Regions from separate parts of the Mycolicibacterium boenickei genome, predicted to be linked through region 2. Evidence: riboswitches for the same ligand, from Rfam matches in the RefSeq annotation. Region 2 holds a riboswitch; the other holds the start of a gene.
What was found. Region 2 has a riboswitch for cobalamin ahead of G6N57_RS02700 (CbtB domain-containing protein). Riboswitches for the same ligand answer to the same signal wherever they lie in the genome.
Positions count from the first base shown of each region.

Region 1: linked by a shared signal. The riboswitch ahead of metE (5-methyltetrahydropteroyltriglutamate--homocysteine S-methyltransferase) and the one ahead of G6N57_RS02700 (CbtB domain-containing protein) in region 2 are both predicted to bind cobalamin.

Region 1 covers NZ_AP022579.1:3,401,180-3,410,596, reverse strand. The annotation lists gene G6N57_RS16265 (FcoT family thioesterase) at 1-516, opposite strand, end outside; gene scoE ((3R)-3-[(carboxymethyl)amino]fatty acid oxygenase/decarboxylase) at 519-1,388, opposite strand; gene G6N57_RS16255 (PPE family protein) at 1,469-2,923, opposite strand; gene G6N57_RS16250 (class I SAM-dependent methyltransferase) at 3,086-3,895, shown strand; gene metE (5-methyltetrahydropteroyltriglutamate--homocysteine S-methyltransferase) at 3,987-6,263, opposite strand; cobalamin riboswitch at 6,393-6,595, opposite strand; gene G6N57_RS16240 (sensor domain-containing protein) at 6,673-7,347, opposite strand; gene G6N57_RS16235 (Rv2240c family protein) at 7,403-7,924, opposite strand; gene G6N57_RS16230 (MspA family porin) at 8,415-9,116, shown strand; gene G6N57_RS16225 (MspA family porin) at 9,190-9,417, shown strand, end outside.
Region 2 covers NZ_AP022579.1:601,463-610,879, reverse strand. The annotation lists gene lysS (lysine--tRNA ligase) at 1-738, shown strand, start outside; gene lsr2 (histone-like nucleoid-structuring protein Lsr2) at 871-1,212, shown strand; gene clpC1 (ATP-dependent protease ATP-binding subunit ClpC) at 1,527-4,055, shown strand; gene G6N57_RS02705 (alpha/beta hydrolase) at 4,109-5,098, opposite strand; cobalamin riboswitch at 5,206-5,361, shown strand; gene G6N57_RS02700 (CbtB domain-containing protein) at 5,351-5,566, shown strand; gene G6N57_RS02695 (CbtA family protein) at 5,590-6,357, shown strand; gene G6N57_RS02690 (histidine phosphatase family protein) at 6,364-6,915, shown strand; gene G6N57_RS02685 (serine hydrolase) at 7,029-8,393, opposite strand; gene G6N57_RS02680 (antibiotic biosynthesis monooxygenase family protein) at 8,368-8,685, opposite strand; gene G6N57_RS02675 (alpha/beta fold hydrolase) at 8,725-9,417, shown strand, end outside.

The sequences.
Region 1 (9,417 bases), 2.8 Mb from region 2:
CGCGGACCCGCCGTCCTCGTCCCAGAATTCGACGGTGCACGGAATCTTGAGGTAGCGAATCGTGCGATCCACCACTTCGAAGTCCTTGCACTGCAGCCGTGCCGAGAACTTCCGGGATTTGATCGGACGTCTGAAGCGAGATGCCGTGGTCTTGATCAACATGCTGGGCAGTTGATAGTTGAAGTAGTCTTCGATCGACCAGCCCCGGAATTCCGGGATCTGCTCGTTGAGAATTGCCGGTGCGAACGCGCTGTATGCGAGTTGGTTGAAGCACAGCACCCATTCGGCGGCGTTGAAGTGGCCGGTGTCGCGAATGTACGCGGGCTCTTTGATGCTGAAGTTCCCGACGGCGAACACGGAGGTCTCGTTGGCTTCATACTCGGCGTCGAGCAGATAGCGACACCCCTTGTAGGAGTATGGTTCCAGGACCTTGGCCAGTAGGTCTTCGGGGATCGGCGCCAGATGGGAAGTGCCATACGCGCCCGTCGTCACCGACAGTGTCTCAGCGGTGCTCATACTCATACCCCGTATCCCGGTGTCTTGAGGCCGTCCAGCATGGTCAGCCGATGAGTCGTCAAAGTTCCTGATGCGGTTCCGTGTTTCGCACGGTGCATCAGAACCCGGTTGTCCCACAACACGACATCGCCGACCTCATAGTGCTGGGTGTGGATGAACGGCGAGGTGAAGTCCTGGTCTAGTTGACCGGTGGCCGCCATGAGTTCCTGCAGCACACCAGCCGGAAGGACATTTCCGTCCCCGTCCTCGATCTTCGTGGTACCCGACGCGCAGATATAGAGGATTTCTTGCCCGGTCTTCGGATGCCTGATGACCGTCGGCCAGGTGATCGGCGGGGTGGTCGTGGAGATCTCATCCCAGACCTCGCCGATCGGCTTGTAGACATCGTGTGGGCGAATCTTGATGTGGCGCCGGGGATCATGGGTGGCGAACGTGCCCCGGACCGTGTCGCGCACCCGGTCCGGGAGGGACTCCCATACTTTGTTGAGATCGATGAAGTACGTCCCGCGGTCACTGCCCGGCACTGCCAGCGGCAGCACCATCGAGAATGCGAACGGCTCGGGCATGAACATGTAGTCGATATGCCAGAACGCACCGGTCTTCGGGACGCCCTGCCCTTCCTCAGTGGAGGAGACGAAGATCTCGGGATGATCCTTGTGGTGGTAGATCGGTTCGTAGTACGTGACGACGTCGCCGACGATGCGGCCCAACTCGAGGAACTCCTCCGGAGTCGGATGGAGATCCTTCAGGATGACCAGCTTGTGCTGGTAGACGAGCTCACGGAGCTCGTCTCGTGTGATGTCGTCGAGATTCTTTGGGTCGATGCCCGTGACTTGCGCCCCGAGCCCCTCCCCTTTCACGTTCAGCGTCAACTCAACTCCTCGTTCGGCACCGCGCAGCGCCGGTGGTGCGGCTGTCAGATTGGTCGAACCAAATCGATTGAAAGTTCCCGCTATTCGCGGATCTGGTTCGGATCACTCCGCCAGGTGGCGGGAAGCATCGGGATCGACTCCGCGGCGCCGCCGGATGACCGCTGGACCAGTCCGGCGGCGGCTGCATTGGTGGCCACGGGTGTCGCACCGGTGAAACCGAGGGCGGCCGTACCCACGTCACTGGCGGACGGCGCGTCCCGGCCGGCGGCCGGGTCGTCGATGGCGGCATCCGCGGTCTCGGACAGAAACTCGTGGCGATAGCTGCGGGCCCGATCTCGTTTCCGGCCGATCTGTTTCCGACGCGTGCCGGTGGCGGCAGCCGTTCGGGCCGCGGCGACGGTGGCGAGGATATCTGCCATTCCGTCAGGGGATTTCGCACCGGACTTCGGCCCCGATGGCACTGCGGGCGGGTCCGGGCCGGCTACGGCATAGCCGGCGAACGTCGATGCTGCCGGGCCGGTGCCGCTGGTAGTGGTGGCGGGCGCGCCGGAGCCCGAGCCGCCCGCCTGAGGAACGGCGGTGGACACTCCGGACGGGCTCAACGCCGAGCCGGCGCCGATGGTCGCCGCCGTACGATGGGCGCCGCTGCCGGCCTCAGCGGCAACCGGTGATCCACCTGGCGCCGGTAGGTCGTTCTGCAGGAGCGCGAGCGCGCCCAGGGCGCTCAGCGCGCTGAGCGCGGGGGCGAGAAATGGCAGCAGCAGAAGCGAATACGACGCGTAGTAGGGATACCAGAGCATGTCGTAGAGGACGAGAGCGATGACCGCGAGCACCGCGGCCTCCACGGGGTTGAATCCCAGTTGCCCGAAGAACTGCTGAAACGTCTCGAGGAGTTGCTGGGGATTGCCCGCACCCGAGATGAGCTCGGAGATCAGCCGCCAGATGTCACCGGGCGGCTGGGTGTCCGACGCTGAGCCCGACGTGTTCTGCTGACCGCTTCGCGCCTCACCTCCTGGCGCAAGGATCGGCGGGGCAGGCTGGGGCGACGGCACTGCTGCCGTTGCGCTCTCCGCAACCCCCTGGTACGTCGTCATCACCTCGGCTGCCTGCAGCCACATCCGCACGTAATCGGCCTCGTTGACGGCAATCGGGATGGTGTTGACGCCGAAGAAGTTGGTGGCCAGCAGCATGCCGTGAGTGACGTGGTTGGCGGCGAGCTCGGCCAGACTGGGCATGGCCGCCAGGGCGCCGGCGTAGGCGGCTGCGACCGTCTCGTGCTGCACCGCGGTGACGGCGCTGTCGGCCGAGGCCTGCTCCAGCCATGCCAGGTAGGGGCCATGAGCAGCCACATACTGTGCGGCGCTGGGGCCTTCCCAGCTGCCGGCCTGCACCTCGGCCAGCAGTTGTGTGAGTTCGACTGCTACCGCGCTGTATTGAGTGCTCAGCGCATGCCACTGCCCGGCTGCGGCCACCAGGGACCCGGGACCGGGACCCGTACTCAACGCGGCAGAATGCACCTCTGGGGGCACCGCCAGCCACATCGGGGCAGTCACGCATCACCTCCTCGCACGGACGTCGACCGGTCCTGTCTTTCAGCTAGTCGCTCACCGTCACCAGAAAGTTCCCGCAATGTGGGGATTGATGTGCCCACCGGGGCAACGACTCTCGCGAGTGACCCGCCCGGGTACGGTCGAGCCATGCCAGTGATCGACGCACGTCATCTGACCGCGGTATCGGAAACCGCGCTCCTGACTCTGCACCAGAGGGCGACCGAGGCGGCCAGGCCTGACGGCATCATCGTGGACCCGCTGGCGATCACCCTGCGCGACGGTCTGGGGTACGACTATCACCATTTCGGCCGGACCCACCAGGCGACCGCGCTTCGGGCCCTGGCGTTCGACGATGCCTCTCGCCGGTACCTCAAGACGCACCCCCGCGCCAGCGTGGTCGCCCTGGCCGAGGGGCTCCAGACCAGCTTCTGGCGCCTCGACAATGGTGGAATGAACTGGCTTTCAGTGGATCTGGAGCCCATCGTGCGGCTGCGCGAGCAGTTGCTCCCGGCTTCGGACCGGCTGCGCTACCTGGCCCAGTCGGCACTGGACCACTCGTGGATGGATCACGTCGACTCCACCAACGGTGTGCTCATCACGGCCGAGGGATTGTTCCAGTACCTGGAGCACGACGCGGTGTTCGATCTCATCGCCGCCTGCGCCGCCAGATTCCCCGGCGGGCAGCTGATCTTCGACAGCGTCCCGCGATTTCTCAGCTGGTACTCCCGGCGACGCGGCATCAAGCTCAGCAAGCAGTACACCGCACCACCGATGCCGTTCTGGTTCACCGCGGACCGGTACCACGAGTTACGTTCCATACCAGGAGTTCTCGCAGTGCGTGAGCTTGAGATGCCGGCCGGTCGCGGCAAGGTCGTGTCGCGGGCCGCGGCGCTCGTCTACCGGTCCCGGTCACTCGAGCGCTTCCGGGCACCGACGAACATCATCGAGTTCGGATGATGCTCGGGAGAGTCGAAGCCGCACGAGCGTAGGCCTTGTGCACCAGGATCGGCCCGGTCGCGTGCACAAGACCCACACTCGGCAGGCCGGGTTATCCGGCGCGAACTTCGACGGCGGCCCTGACCAGATGCTTGAGCGACTCGGTCACCTCATCCGTGGTACGAGTTTTCAGACCACAGTCTGGATTTACCCACAGTCGTTCGGCGGGGATCGCTTTGAGCGCCTCGCGCAGAGACGTGACGATCTCGTCCACCCCGGGCACCCGCGGCGAGTGGATGTCGTACACACCCGGACCGACACTGTTGGAGAAGCCGACGGCGTTGAGATCGCCGAGCACCTCCATGTGTGATCGAGCCGCCTCGATGGACGTCACGTCGGCATCCAGGTCGGCGATCGCCCCGATCACCTCACCGAACTCCGAGTAGCACAGGTGAGTGTGGATCTGCGTTTCATCGGCGACGCCGGAGGTGGACAGCCGGAACGCATCGACCGCCCACCGCAGGTAGGCCTCCTTGTCCCCGGCACGCAACGGCAGCAGCTCACGCAAGGCCGGCTCGTCGACCTGGATGATGGCGATCCCGGCCGACTGCAGGTCCACCGTCTCGTCACGGATGGCGAGGGCGACCTGAAAAGCCGTGTCCGCCAGCGGCTGATCGTCACGGACGAACGACCAGGCCAGGATCGTGACCGGACCGGTGAGCATGCCCTTGACCGGCTTGTCGGTGAGCGACTGAGCGTAGGTGATCCACTCGACGGTCATGGACTCCGGCCGGGCCACGTCCCCGTAGAGGATCGGCGGGCGCACGCACCGGCTCCCGTAGGACTGCACCCAGCCGTTCTGGGTCGCGAAGAATCCATCGAGCTGCTCGGCAAAGTACTGCACCATGTCGTTGCGCTCGGGCTCACCGTGCACCAGCACGTCGAGTCCCAGGTCCTCCTGCAGCTTGATGACATCAGCGATCTCGGACTTCATCCGACGCTGATACTCGGCGGCATCGATCTTGCCGGAGCGCAGATCTGCACGAGCAACCCGAATCGCCGAGGTCTGCGGGTAGGACCCGATCGTGGTGGTGGGCAACGCCGGAAGGTTGAGCCGGTCCTGCTGAGCGATGCGGCGCTGATCGGCCGGTCCACGCGTTGCGCCGGAGGCTACGAGCGTCGATATCCGTGCCCGGACCGCGCCGTTGTTGAGCCGCGGATCGGACCTGCGCGTTGACAGGGCGGCGTCGGATGCCGCGATCTCATCCGCGATCGCGTCCCGTCCCTGCCCGAGACCTCGCGCCAGGGCTACCACCTCGTCGACCTTCTCGGCCCCGAAGGCCAGCCAGCTACGCAGCGCCGCATCGATATTCGGTTCGGCCTCCAGTGAGTACGGCACATGCAGCGTCGAGCACGACGTAGAAACCGCGATCGCGGCCGCCGATTCCCGCAACATCGCCAACGTGCCAAGCGCCTGTTCCAGGTCGGTGCGCCAGATATTGCGGCCGTCCACCACCCCGGCCACCAGAAGCTTGTCGTTGAGCCCGGGCAGCGCCGCCAGGGCAGCGGCAGAACCGGACACCAGGTCGACACCGATCGCCTCGACCGGCGTTCGGGCCAGGGCCGGCAGCGCGTCGGTGAGTTCACCGAAGTACGTCGCCAGGAAGATCGCGGGCCGGTTGTTCACGCCACCGAGCCGGGCATAGACCCGCTCCGCGAGTTCGGCCGCATTGTCGACGATATCGGTGACCAGCACCGGTTCATCGATCTGGACCCATCCGACTCCCTGATCCGCCAGAGCCCCCAGCAGTTCGGCGTACACATCGACGAGTTCGTCCAGCCGAGAGAGCGGCTGGACCGCACCGTCTACAGCCTTTGACAGTGCCAGGAAGGTAATGGGTCCGATGATCACCGGACGCGCTGGAATTCCCTGTGCACGTGCTTCTTTCAGTTCGCGCCGCACCTTGGTGGGGTCGAGGGCAAAGGCGGTGTCCCGTCCGAGCTCCGGCACGAGGTAGTGGTAGTTGGTGTCGAACCACTTCGTCATCTCGAGCGGCGCGACTTCGTCGTTCCCGCGGGCGGCAGCGAAATACCGGTCGAGATCATCGGCGATCCCACGGACCCGGGCCGGCATGGCTCCGACCAGAACTGCGGTGTCGAGTATCTGGTCGTAGTAGGAGAACGTGTTGACCGGTACCGAGTCCACGCCGGCCGCGACGAGCGACTCCCAGGTGTCGCGGCGCAATGTCGCGGCGAGAGACTCCAGTTCGTCGCGATCGATGCGGCCGGCCCAGTACTTCTCGACGGCGCGTTTGAGTTCGCGGTTGGGTCCGATTCGGGGCAACCCGAGGACGGTGGCGGTGAATGGTGCTGCTGCGGTTGTGCTCATGACGACGTCCTTCAACGTGCGACGGGGATGGCCACCGCCAGGAGACATCGAACCGAACACAGCCACCCGCCACGAGCGAACCGTCTTCGGCCACTGCCCATTCCGCGAGGCGATGAACCACCGGGCGCGGCGCGCCCGGTACGGCTGGCAGGTCTTCGGACTCACAGGCACGCACGGAAACCGTGCTCCTACTGACCGTCGCTTCCCAGCCGCAGATCCCTGCGTGCCAGTGCTGATGACGGTGGTCGTTCCTGCATACCGCTGCGGGACAGTCCCGGATTCTCACCGGGTTCCCTCTCACGTCGCATCGAAATCAGCATGCGGCGTTCGATGTCGGCACCGCAAACACCCCGGTGCCGGCAAACCAGCTGCGTGCCCCAGACTACCCGCTGCCCGATGGCGGACACCGTCAGCGAGGCATCGCCGCCTTGATCTGGTCCACCACGTCGGCGGCCTGGGTCACCGATGAACCGGCCGGCTTACACGCCTGGATGTCCATGACGAGATTGGCGGCCACGGCCAGCGCGCGCTGACAGGCGCGGGTCTGATCCCCGTTCACACGGGTGAAGGGCAAGGTGAGCTCTGAGTCCGTCGTGGTCAGATCGCCGCTCCTCCACCTGGGCAGCGGTTCCCCGTTCAGGGTGATGTTCACGTTGTGGTTGGTGCACTTGGCCCAGCGTTCGGCCGATTGGTTCAGGAAGTCGGTGGCCTCCTGCGACGACGGGAAGATCACCACCGACTGCACCAACAGGTTGTCCCAGTTGTCGTTGTCCGGAGCGCGCAGCAGCACCTGACGCATGGCGGTCCAGCGATCCCCGTAGATCGCGGACTCGTTCACCTGCCAGGCGCCGAGGCAGTTGAGATTGGGCAACAGGTTGCGATGATCGTTCATCTCGGTGACCGGCTTGTGCGCCACCATTCCTGCGGCCCCCATCACGGTGTCGACCTGGTCGGTGGTGAGCAGCAATCCCTCGAGGGCCGACTTGGGCACCTCCTTCGGTGGGCCCTGGGCCTTGTCGCCGTTGCCGGCACAACCGGTTGCCAACAGGGCGAGCATGAGCAACGAAATCGCAAGCCGGATCACGGCATTCCTTTACAGACGGCACGGCTCACCGCGCACATGGTGGTTGAGCTCGCCGTCAGGCGTGGGTCCCCGCAGCGGCACAGGCCATCTGAGCATTGGTCGCATCGTTGTTGAGCTGGGTAGCCGTGTCGTTGAGAGACTGACCACCGGTCCGCAAGCCCATCTTCAGGAGCAGCTTGGTGGCTCCGAACGACCAAGAGCGCATCGGGTTGGCGATATCGGGCGAGAGTCCGGGGGTACCGGCCGCGCTCATCGCCGACGCGGCGGCTTCCCGCAGCGCCGTGCGGCCGCTGGTGTTCGTCGTGCTGATCGTCGGATCGCCGTAATCGGGCCGCTCCACCCCTTCGATGGAATCCGCGAAGTCGCCGTAGAACGTCGACGCAGAGTCGAGCGCGTTGGCGAACGTCGAGCAGGCCGTAACCGCAGGCACGCCAGGGTCATCCGTGCTGGCAACCGGAACCGGTGCCGGCCCCACAGCGGGGGCTCCGGCCGTCACCGGCGGCAACTCGGGCACCGCGGGCGCCACCGGACCCGGGGCACCGGCCTCATCGCCCGGTTCGGCGATGGCGGTGGGCATGGCAGCGAAACCGATGCCGAAGGCAATGAGTAGCGACACGAACCCTCGCTCGTATACCTGAGTCGACTTCAACGATTCCTCCGTCAGTCGGTAGCAGTTAGGCGCCAGGCGCCACGTTCGACGGCCGCGCCTGCTCGACGCATCCGCCTTACCCCCCGGATCACCACACGGTCGAGGGTTCACATGTCCAAAAGGTGAACAACCGACCAACCCGTTCCCTCCACGCGTCGTCCATTGCGTGCCGGGTGTCGCTCCCGATACCTCATATATGTATTGCGCTGCGGCGCATGCCGTTTCCCAGCGACCTCACAGGTTCGGGGATGCCAGCTGGACGGGAAGGTGGCGGCAACTGTTGGGTCGTTGTTCACCGAATCGAAACGCAACCGGTTAATGATTCGTCGCGACAGATTCCTTGGACCCGTTGGGTTCTGACGACCACGGCGCGTCGCGGAACGACAGGGCCCGAACCACGAGAGGCGCTAGTTCACGCATGTTGAGTCGTTTTGCCCCGCTGGCTGCAGTCTGCATGTTGGCCCCTGTAGCGATTGCGCCCCTTGCCCTCGCGGATCCCCCGCCGCCGCCGGACCCCGCCGCCCCCGCAGCGGCCGCCGCGCCGGCTCCGCCCCCACCGGACACCGGCGCGGTGCCGTCCTCACCCCCGGGAGTGCTGGACACCCCCGACGGCTGGCACGTGACGGTGGCCGGCTCCAACGAGACCCTGCTGCCGGTGGCCCCGCTGACCACCGCCATCTCGTCGCGCGAATACCTTGTCGGCGGCACGTTCACCGGAAAGGTCTCCGGCGGCGGCAAGACCAAGCTCACCGGCGGCACGCTGGAGGCCGGCGCCCAGATCGGCTGCGGCATCATCAGCGACGAGACGGAGATCAACCCGGGTGCCAGCTTCACCCCGGGTATCAAGATTCCGTTCACCGGTTCCGCGGGCGACGCCAGCCTCGGTACCGGAATCAGCTTGCAGGGCAAGGTGTACCTGAAGCCGGGCACGGTCACCATCGTCCCGATCGACAAGAAGTCGTTCAAGGGCACCGGTACCCGCGTGACCATCACGGGCGTCCGTATCAAGTTCGATCAGTGCGCCGGTCAGTCGTTCATCCGCACCTACGCGACCCTGACCAGCTCCACCGACAACACCGATGACGTCATCACCTACCTCGGCGTCACCAAGGCCGTCTGACCCGGCCCGGATACGACACATGACTCGCCCAGATCCCTCGGATTCGAACCCCACGAGAGGCACAAGTTCCCGCATGTTGAATCGATTCGCCACCCTGGCTGCCGTCTGCCTGCTGGCCCCGGTTGCGTTGGCGCCCCTCGCGTCGGCCGACCCCCCGCCGCCACCGCCCGGAGACCCGGCCGTGGATGCCGGCCCGCCCCCGGACAACGGGCTCGTCGCCTCCGCCGAGCCGGGTGTCGTCAAGACCCCGGACGGCTGGACGCTCACCGTCTCCGCGAAGGACGAGAGCCAGCTGCCCGTC
Region 2 (9,417 bases):
CGTAACGAAGGTGTCGATTCCACGCACTCGCCGGAATTCTCGATGTTGGAGACATATCAGGCCTACGGCGACTACAACGATTCTGCGCGGGTCACGCGCGAACTTATTCAAGAGGTCGCGGACGAGGCGATCGGCACGCGTCAGGTGCCATTGCCCGATGGCACTGTCTACGATCTCGACGGCCAATGGGACACATTGGAAATGTATCCCTCGCTGTCGGAAGCGTTGGGTGAGGAGATCACGCCCGAGACATCAGTCGACTACTTGTGGCGTATTGCCGAGGGCCTCGAGCTCGAGATTCCGCGTGACCGCGGTTACGGACACGGGAAATTGGTCGAGGAACTCTGGGAACACACCGTGGGGGAGAAGCTGTGGGCGCCCACGTTCGTCCGTGACTTCCCCGTCGAGACGTCTCCGCTGACCCGGGCCCACCGCAGCATCCCCGGGGTGACCGAGAAATGGGATCTCTACGTGCGGCGTTTCGAGCTCGCCACCGGATATTCCGAACTCGTCGACCCGGTAATCCAGCGGGAACGATTCGAAGCCCAGGCCCGTGCCGCGGCTGCCGGCGATGACGAGGCAATGGTTCTCGATGACGATTTTCTTGCCGCATTGGAGTATGCGATGCCGCCCACAACGGGCACCGGAATGGGTATCGATCGCTTGTTGATGGCGTTGACCGGCTTGTCTATTCGGGAGACGGTTTTGTTCCCGATTGTTCGCCGTCACAGTAACTGAGCCCGCGCAACCGATCCGTCTTGATCGTCGGGTCGTTGGAAATGTGTGCGTTTTTGTGGCACATTAGGGCGCAGGTGCAGGATACTCAGGCGTAGTCACCAATGCGTATGCGGAAGGGTTCGGTGCGGGGTAATGGCGAAAAAAGTGACCGTCACGTTGGTCGACGATTTCGACGGTGAGGCCACCGCCGATGAGACGGTCGAATTCGGCCTCGACGGCGTTACCTACGAGATCGACCTTTCGTCCAAGAATGCCGCCAAGCTCCGTAACGATCTGAAGCAGTGGGTCGAGGCCGGGCGCCGGGTCGGCGGCCGCCGCCGCGGACGCGCAGCCGGACCGGCCCGTGGCCGCGGAGCCATCGATCGTGAGCAGAGTGCCGCCATCCGCGAATGGGCCCGCCGCAACGGGCACAACGTGTCCACCCGTGGCCGTATCCCCGCCGACGTCATCGACGCCTTCCACGCCGCAACCTAAAACGACCGCAACTTAACCAACAGTTGCCAGCTCCGGACCGGTGAGAATTCCCGGTCCGGAGTTTTTCGCTAGTGGCGAACCCGAAAGGCCCGGATTTCGGAAACGATTCGCCGACCGGCGACGTTGCTCATCTGCAGTACCAGATGTGGACAGCTCCTACTGGGTGCCTGCCCTCCGGAACGGACCGCCAACCTCCGCACCCGGGACGGCCGCCCATTAGAGTGGACGGTAGGTACTACGTGCGGGCTACGAGAAAACCGATAGAACGCAGCCGTACGCGGGTATCGCTAGCGATGGAGAGCAGGTAACCACCGATGTTTGAGAGATTTACCGACCGTGCCCGCAGGGTCGTCGTCTTGGCGCAAGAAGAAGCCCGGATGCTCAACCACAACTACATCGGGACCGAGCACATCCTGTTGGGTCTTATTCACGAGGGCGAGGGCGTAGCCGCCAAGTCGCTGGAGTCGTTGGGCATCTCGCTGGAAGGCGTTCGCAGCCAGGTCGAGGAGATCATCGGCCAGGGCCAGCAGGCCCCGTCCGGGCACATCCCGTTCACGCCGCGCGCCAAGAAGGTGCTTGAGCTGTCCCTGCGCGAGGCGCTGCAGCTCGGCCACAACTACATCGGCACCGAGCACATTCTGCTCGGTCTGATTCGTGAGGGCGAGGGCGTCGCGGCCCAGGTGCTGGTCAAGCTCGGCGCCGAGCTGACCCGCGTGCGCCAGCAGGTCATCCAGCTGCTCAGCGGCTACCAGGGCAAGGAGGCCGCCGAGGCCGGCACCGGTGGTCGTGGTGGCGAGTCGGGCAACCCGTCGACCTCGCTGGTCCTCGACCAGTTCGGCCGTAACCTGACCGCCGCCGCCATGGAGGGCAAGCTCGATCCGGTCATCGGCCGTGAGAAGGAAATCGAGCGGGTCATGCAGGTGCTGAGCCGCCGCACCAAGAACAACCCGGTGCTGATCGGTGAGCCCGGCGTCGGTAAGACGGCCGTCGTCGAGGGCCTGGCCCAGGCCATCGTGCACGGCGAGGTTCCCGAGACGCTGAAGGACAAGCAGCTCTACACCCTGGACCTGGGTTCGCTGGTGGCAGGCAGCCGTTACCGCGGTGACTTCGAAGAGCGGCTGAAGAAGGTGCTCAAGGAGATCAACACCCGCGGCGACATCATCCTGTTCATCGACGAGCTGCACACGCTCGTCGGTGCGGGTGCCGCCGAGGGCGCCATCGACGCCGCCAGCATCCTGAAGCCGAAGCTGGCTCGTGGCGAGCTGCAGACGATCGGTGCGACCACCCTCGACGAGTACCGCAAGTACATCGAGAAGGACGCCGCCCTCGAGCGCCGGTTCCAGCCGGTCCAGGTGGGTGAGCCGACCGTCGAGCACACGATCGAGATCCTCAAGGGTCTGCGTGACCGCTACGAGGCGCACCACCGTGTCTCGATCACCGACGGCGCGCTGGTGGCCGCGGCCACCCTGGCCGACCGCTACATCAACGACCGGTTCCTGCCGGACAAGGCGATCGACCTGATCGACGAGGCCGGCGCCCGGATGCGCATCCGCCGGATGACCGCTCCGCCAGACCTGCGCGAGTTCGACGAGAAGATCGCCGACGCGCGCCGGGAGAAGGAGTCTGCGATCGACGCGCAGGACTTCGAGAAGGCGGCGAGCCTGCGCGACCGCGAGAAGCAGCTGGTCGCCCAGCGCGGCGAGCGTGAGAAGCAGTGGCGCTCAGGCGATCTCGACGTCGTCGCCGAGGTCGATGACGAGCAGATCGCCGAGGTGCTCGGCAACTGGACCGGTATCCCGGTGTTCAAGCTGACCGAGGCCGAGACCACGCGCCTGCTGCGCATGGAGGAGGAGCTGCACAAGCGGATCATCGGCCAGGAGGACGCCGTCAAGGCCGTCTCCAAGGCGATCCGCCGCACCCGTGCCGGTTTGAAGGACCCGAAGCGCCCGTCCGGTTCGTTCATCTTCGCCGGCCCGTCCGGTGTCGGTAAGACCGAGCTGTCCAAGGCGCTGGCCAACTTCCTGTTCGGCGACGACGATGCGCTGATCCAGATCGACATGGGCGAGTTCCACGATCGCTTCACCGCGTCGCGGCTGTTCGGTGCCCCTCCGGGGTACGTCGGCTACGAAGAGGGCGGCCAGCTCACCGAGAAGGTGCGCCGCAAGCCGTTCTCGGTCGTGCTGTTCGACGAGATCGAGAAGGCCCACCAGGAGATCTACAACAGCCTGTTGCAGGTCCTGGAAGACGGACGCCTCACCGACGGTCAGGGCCGCACGGTCGACTTCAAGAACACCGTGTTGATCTTCACCTCCAACCTGGGCACCTCCGACATCAGCAAGGCGGTCGGACTGGGCTTCAGCCAGGGCGGCGGGGAGAACAACTACGAGCGGATGAAGCAGAAGGTCAACGACGAGCTCAAGAAGCACTTCCGGCCTGAGTTCCTCAACCGCATCGATGACATCATCGTGTTCCACCAGCTGACGCAGGACGAGATCATCCAGATGGTCGACCTGATGATCGGCCGGGTCGGCAACCAGCTCAAGGCCAAGGACATGGCGATGGAGCTGACCGACAAGGCCAAGGCCCTGCTGGCCAAGCGCGGCTTCGATCCGGTGCTCGGTGCCCGCCCGTTGCGGCGCACCATCCAGCGCGAGATCGAGGATCAGCTGTCCGAGAAGATCCTCTTCGAGGAGCTGGGCCCCGGCCAGCTGGTGACGGTCGACGTCGAGGGCTGGGACGGCGAAGGTGCCGGCGAGGACGCGAAGTTCACGTTCTCGGGCGCGCCCAAGGCGGCCGGCTCCGATGGTCCGGACCTGGCCAAGGCCGGAGCGACCGCGGAATAAGTTCACAAGAGATCAGGCCCCCGGAAATCCGGGGGCCTGATTTTTTGTGGTGGTCAGCTGCCCAGGGCCGGGCCCACGGTCGTGTTCCAGGACTCCTGCATCTCCGACTCGAACAGGCCCCACGTGTGCGAGCCCTGCGGCCGGACCACGTAGGTGATCGGCACCCCGGCGGCGGAGGCCGCGTCGGCGAACACCTTGGTGCTGTCGGCGACGATGCGCTCGATCAACCCGCCGGTGAGGTTGGGGCCGAAGCCCGCAGGTAGCCGGTCGACGTCACCCACGTCGCCCGAGGCGGATGCCGCGGCGTAGACGGCCGTACCCCGCAGCTTTCCGACATTCTTCGACGGATCGTGGGCGACCCACAGCGGTCCGCCGGCCGGTCCCCACATGTTGTCGGCGCTCACGCCGCCGCCCATCAGCGTCAGCGAGACCTGCTGGGCGTTGTCGGCAGGGTTGAGCAGCCCGCTGTAGGACGCGACGGCCCGGAACAGTCCGGGCGCCTGAACGGCGTAGTCGACGGCGGTGCCGCCGGTGCTCGAAAGTCCGCCGACTGCGTTGCGGCCGTTGGCGTTGTACTGCGAGTTGATCAGCGGCGGCAGTTCCTGGGTCATGTAGGTCTGGTACTGCCGGCTGCCGTCGTTGACCCAGTTGGTCCACCAACTGAACTGGCCGCCGAGCGGGGAGACGACGTTGACGTTTTTGTTGGCGAAGAAACCTTGGATGTCGGTCATGCCGAACCAGCTCTTGGCGCCGGGCGCGAAATTGCCGCCGGGGTCGAGGTTGTCGCCGCCGTCGATGCCCGGCAGCAAGTAGAAGGTGGGCGCTCCCGAACGCGGAGCCTTCAACACGTCGTTGACGATCACCTGGTTCATGGCCGGCGAGAACACCGACACCTTGTCCCAGCGATCGTTGACGTGCTCGATGCCGGTGATGTGGGCACCGCCCGGGATGGGCGCTGCTTCGGCCACGGGGACGGACACAAACGGCAGCACTGCGATAACGGCGGCGGCGAAGACGCGCGCACTGCGTAGGAGTTGGGTCACCGCGTGATTATGTGGCACCGATTCGCCGAAACACCGCGTTTGAAAAACGCGTCACCTGCGGTTATTTGCGTTTTCACGCAGTGGGCGCGGTTGCGGTATACGGCGATCTCCTGCGCCGTGGTTAGGATGCTGTTGTAATCGACAGGCAAACGGAACCTGGTGAGAGTCCAGGACGGCCGCGCCACTGTTAACAGTCAGACCCGACCTGTCACGACACGGACTGGGACGCGAATTCCCGGAAAGGACCTCTCGATGGCTTCCACTGACGTACGCAAGGGCCAGGCCCGGCCGATCGACCTCTCGGCAACCAAGGCGGTGCTCTGGCTGACCCTGACCGCGTTCGTCGCGCTGTTGGCCCTTTACTTCGTCGGGATGGACCAGGGCGCAACCTCTGTGCTGGGCAACAACACCTACGTGCACGAGTTCGTGCACGACGCCCGCCACCTGCTCGGTTTCCCCTGCCACTGACGCAGCGGAGATTCGGCGACAAAATGGAAAAGCAGATCATCGGGCGCGGCATTCTGGCCGGCGCCCTAGCTGGCGTGCTCGCCTTCCTGTGGGCGAAGCTGCTGATCGAACCGATCATCGGTCGGGCGATCGACTTCGAGAACGGTGTCGGCGCGGCGCATGAAGCCGCGGAACATTCGCACGGCGGAGGCGGGCATTCGCACGGCGGCGCCGAGAGTGCCGAGGTGTTCACCCGCGGCGTGCAATCCAACATCGGCATGGGCCTCGGCGTCCTGATCTTCAGTGTGGCGATGGGCGCGCTGCTGGCCGTCGTGTTCTGCGCGCTGTACGGCAGGGCCAACCTGTCCGCGCGGGCGTTGGCCGCGCTGACCGCGGGCGGCATGCTCGTCTCACTGTGGATCGTCCCGGCGCTCAAGTACCCGCCGAACCCGCCGGCGGTCAGCCTCGAGGAGACCATCCAGCAGCGGACCCTGCTGTACCTGTTGTTGGTCGTGCTCTCTGCCGGGTTGTTCGTGGGATCGGTGCTGCTGGCGCGCCGGCTGACGCCGAAGCTGGGAGCATGGAACGCCACCCTGGTCGGCGCCGCGGACTACGTGGTGTCGATGGCCGTGGTTTTTCTGATCCTGCCGGGCATCCATGAGACCCCGTCGACGTTCCCGGCCGACGACCTCTACCAGTTCCGGTTGTACTCCCTGGGTACCCAGGTGGTGATCTGGGCGACGATCGGTCTGGTGTTCGGGGCCCTGGCATCGAAGGTGCTCGAGGGCAAACGGGAGTCTCTCGCAGCGTGAACTTCGATGAGTGAGGTCGTCCGGCTGACGTTGGTGTCGCACGCCATGACCGATGCCACGGCGGCCGGACGATTTCCCACCGACGAACCGCTGAATGCGTTGGGCCACCGTCAGGCTGACGCTGCCGTTGAACTCGGTGTCATCGACACCGCGTGCTGCGGGCCGGAGAAACGGGCCCGCCAGACCGCGGAACTGCTGGGGCTGTCGGCGGCGGTCGAACCCCGGCTGGCCGACCTGGACTTCGGGAGTTGGCGCGGAGCTGTGCTCGGCGGCGTCCCGCCGGCAGACCTGGCGGTCTGGCTGACCGATCCGGCCCGGGCGCCGCACGGTGGTGAATCCGTGGTCGACCTCGTCAATCGGGTGCACGGCTGGATGGACGGCCTGGCCTCGGAGCGAGGACGGCTGGTCGCCGTCACCCACCCCGCGGTGGTCAGGGCTGCCATCCTGGTGGCCCTGGATGCCCCGCCAAAATCGTTCTGGCGCATCGACATCGCACCGATGAGCCGCACCGTCATGAACTTCCGCGGCCACGCCTGGACGCTGCGGAGCAGCAGCTAGTTTCCGCCGCAGGATCTGTCGACCGGGACGTCCGTTTCTACCCCGAGGTTGTCATTCGGCGACGACCACAGCCTTGAGGCAGAAACCGGCGCAGCGAGGCGCCGAACCAGCAGTTAGCCCACGGGCGCCATGGCGAACGCGCGCTTGGCGATCTGCAGTAACCAGCCCGCGGCGGTGGGGCTGCGGAACTTCGGCCAGTTCAGCTGGAAACTGAACACCCACGGCTGGCCGGTGTAGTCCACTGCGTACCAGCTGAAGGTCAGGTCGCCGGGCAGATTGCCGCCCTTGGCTCCGATGTAGCGCCACTTCGCCGGATCCGGGTCGATGCCCGGCAGCGCCGACAGGATGTCTTTCACCGGCGCGGCGGCACCGTAGGCCGAGGCCTGCAGGGCGGCATGCACCCGGCAGATGTCAGCCGCGCTGGCGAACCACTCCAGGCCGTCGTTGGAGGCCGGGGTGTGGGTCCGGTACGGATCTGGTTCGTAGGGGCGGGAATTCGTCTGCTGCAGCAGTGCCACCCGATCAGCCGGGGAGGCCGTCTTCCACTTGTCGCGGAGATTCGGTTGCCCCCAACCGACCGAGAACACCTCGTGCATGGTCGGGAACGGGGTCATGCTGGCCGGATCGTGATGGCCTGCGGTCACCAGTGCGCGTTCCACCGCCGCCGGGCCCATCCGCCCGATCAGCAGATCGGTGGCCATGTTGTCGCTGGCCGAGATCATCTGCTGGGCGGCGGTCCGCACGGTGATCTGGGCGCCGGGGGGAAGTTTGTCCAGCCCGGCCGAACCGAGCTTCTTGCCTTCCTTGGTGATCGTGAGGTGATCGTCCCAGCTCAGCGTCCCGGCCTTGACCGCATCTGAAACCGCAAGCAGCACATACAGTTTGAAGATCGAGGCCAGCGGCAGCGACATCTCGGTGTTGGTGCCTGCGACCTGCTCGCACTTGCCGTTGTTGACCTTCGACACCCGGTACGAGTACCGCGCACCCGACTTGGTCAGCTCGGCATCGATGTCGGACCACTTGTCGATCTTCGGGGGCACGAGGTTGACCTCGAAACGGTCGACGAGACCGACATCGTTGGTGCGGAGCTCGATGTCCTGGGCGACGTTGTACGACGTCTGCACGTGCAGCGTCGCCTGTGCGGCCCCGATGTCGACCGAGGTGACCTTGAACGGGCGATCCCACCAGATGGAGTCCATCTTGGTGCCCACCAGATCGACCTTCTCGGGTGCGGCGAGGGTCCGCACGCCGATGGGCCCGATCGGCCAGTCGGAGTTGAGCATGTCCATCGTCTGCTTGGCCCGCAGACCAGGCGGGGTGATGGTGTCGATGTGCGCGCCGTAGGACACTTCTGCCGCGGGCGCGACGGACGGCGAACAGCCACAAGCCAGGGCCGCGGCGACCGCTGTGATGGCCGTCAGGCCAACAGTGCGGCGCAGCGTCCGGCCGCGGCTACGCCTGGGCAGCGGGCCCTGCAACGTCCAGCACAACCTCGAACTCCAGCAGCGATGCGCCGGTGGCCACAGGCTTGGCCGCCTGGCCCTTGTGGGCCTCCACGGCCGGGCCCGAAGCCCAGGCCTGGAAGGCCTCTTCGGTTTCCCACTGCGTCACCACGAAGTAGCGGTCTTCGCCCTTGACCGGGCGGAGCAGTTGGAAGCCGAGGAAGCCGGGCTGGCTGTCGACAGCATGTGCACGGTTCGCGAACCGCTTCTCCAGTTCCGGGCCGGCATTGGGCGGGACCTCGATGGCGTTGATCTTCACGACGGGCATGGTGTTCAGGCTACCGTGGCTGCCCGGCAAGATAACGGGATGGTCACAGATCTGCTCACCCGCCGAGGGGGCCGTGGCGAGCCCATCGTTCTGGTGCACGGCCTGATGGGCCGCGGCAGCACCTGGTCGCGCCAATTGCCCTGGTTGACCGGGTTGGGGGAGGTCTACACATACGACGCGCCATGGCACCGAGGGCGCGACGTGGTCGACCCGTATCCGATCAGCACCGAGCGTTTCGTCACCGATCTCGGTGATGCCGTCGCCGGGCTGGGGCGGCCGGTGATCTTGGTGGGGCATTCCATGGGTGCGTTGCATTCGTGGTGCCTGGCCGCGGCCCGTCCGGAACTGGCTCGCGCGGTGGTGGTCGAGGACATGGCCCCCGATTTCCGTGGCCGTACCACCGGGCCGTGGGAGCCGTGGGTGCACGCCCTCCCGGTCGAGTTCGGTTCGGCGCAGGAGGTTTACGACGAGTTCGGGCCCGTCGCGGGCCGGTACTTCCTGGAGGCGTTCGACCGGACGGCCACCGGCTGGCGGCTGCACGGGTATCCGCAGTGGTGGCTGGACATCGCTGCCCAATGGGGGACGCGCGACTATTGGCAGCAGTGGCGAGAGGTACAGGTTCCGACCTTGCTCATCGAGGCGGGCAATTCGGTGGCGCCGCCCGGGCAGATGCGCGAGATGGCCGAGATCGGGAAGGACACAAGGTATTTGCACGTTCCCGGGGCGGGTCAC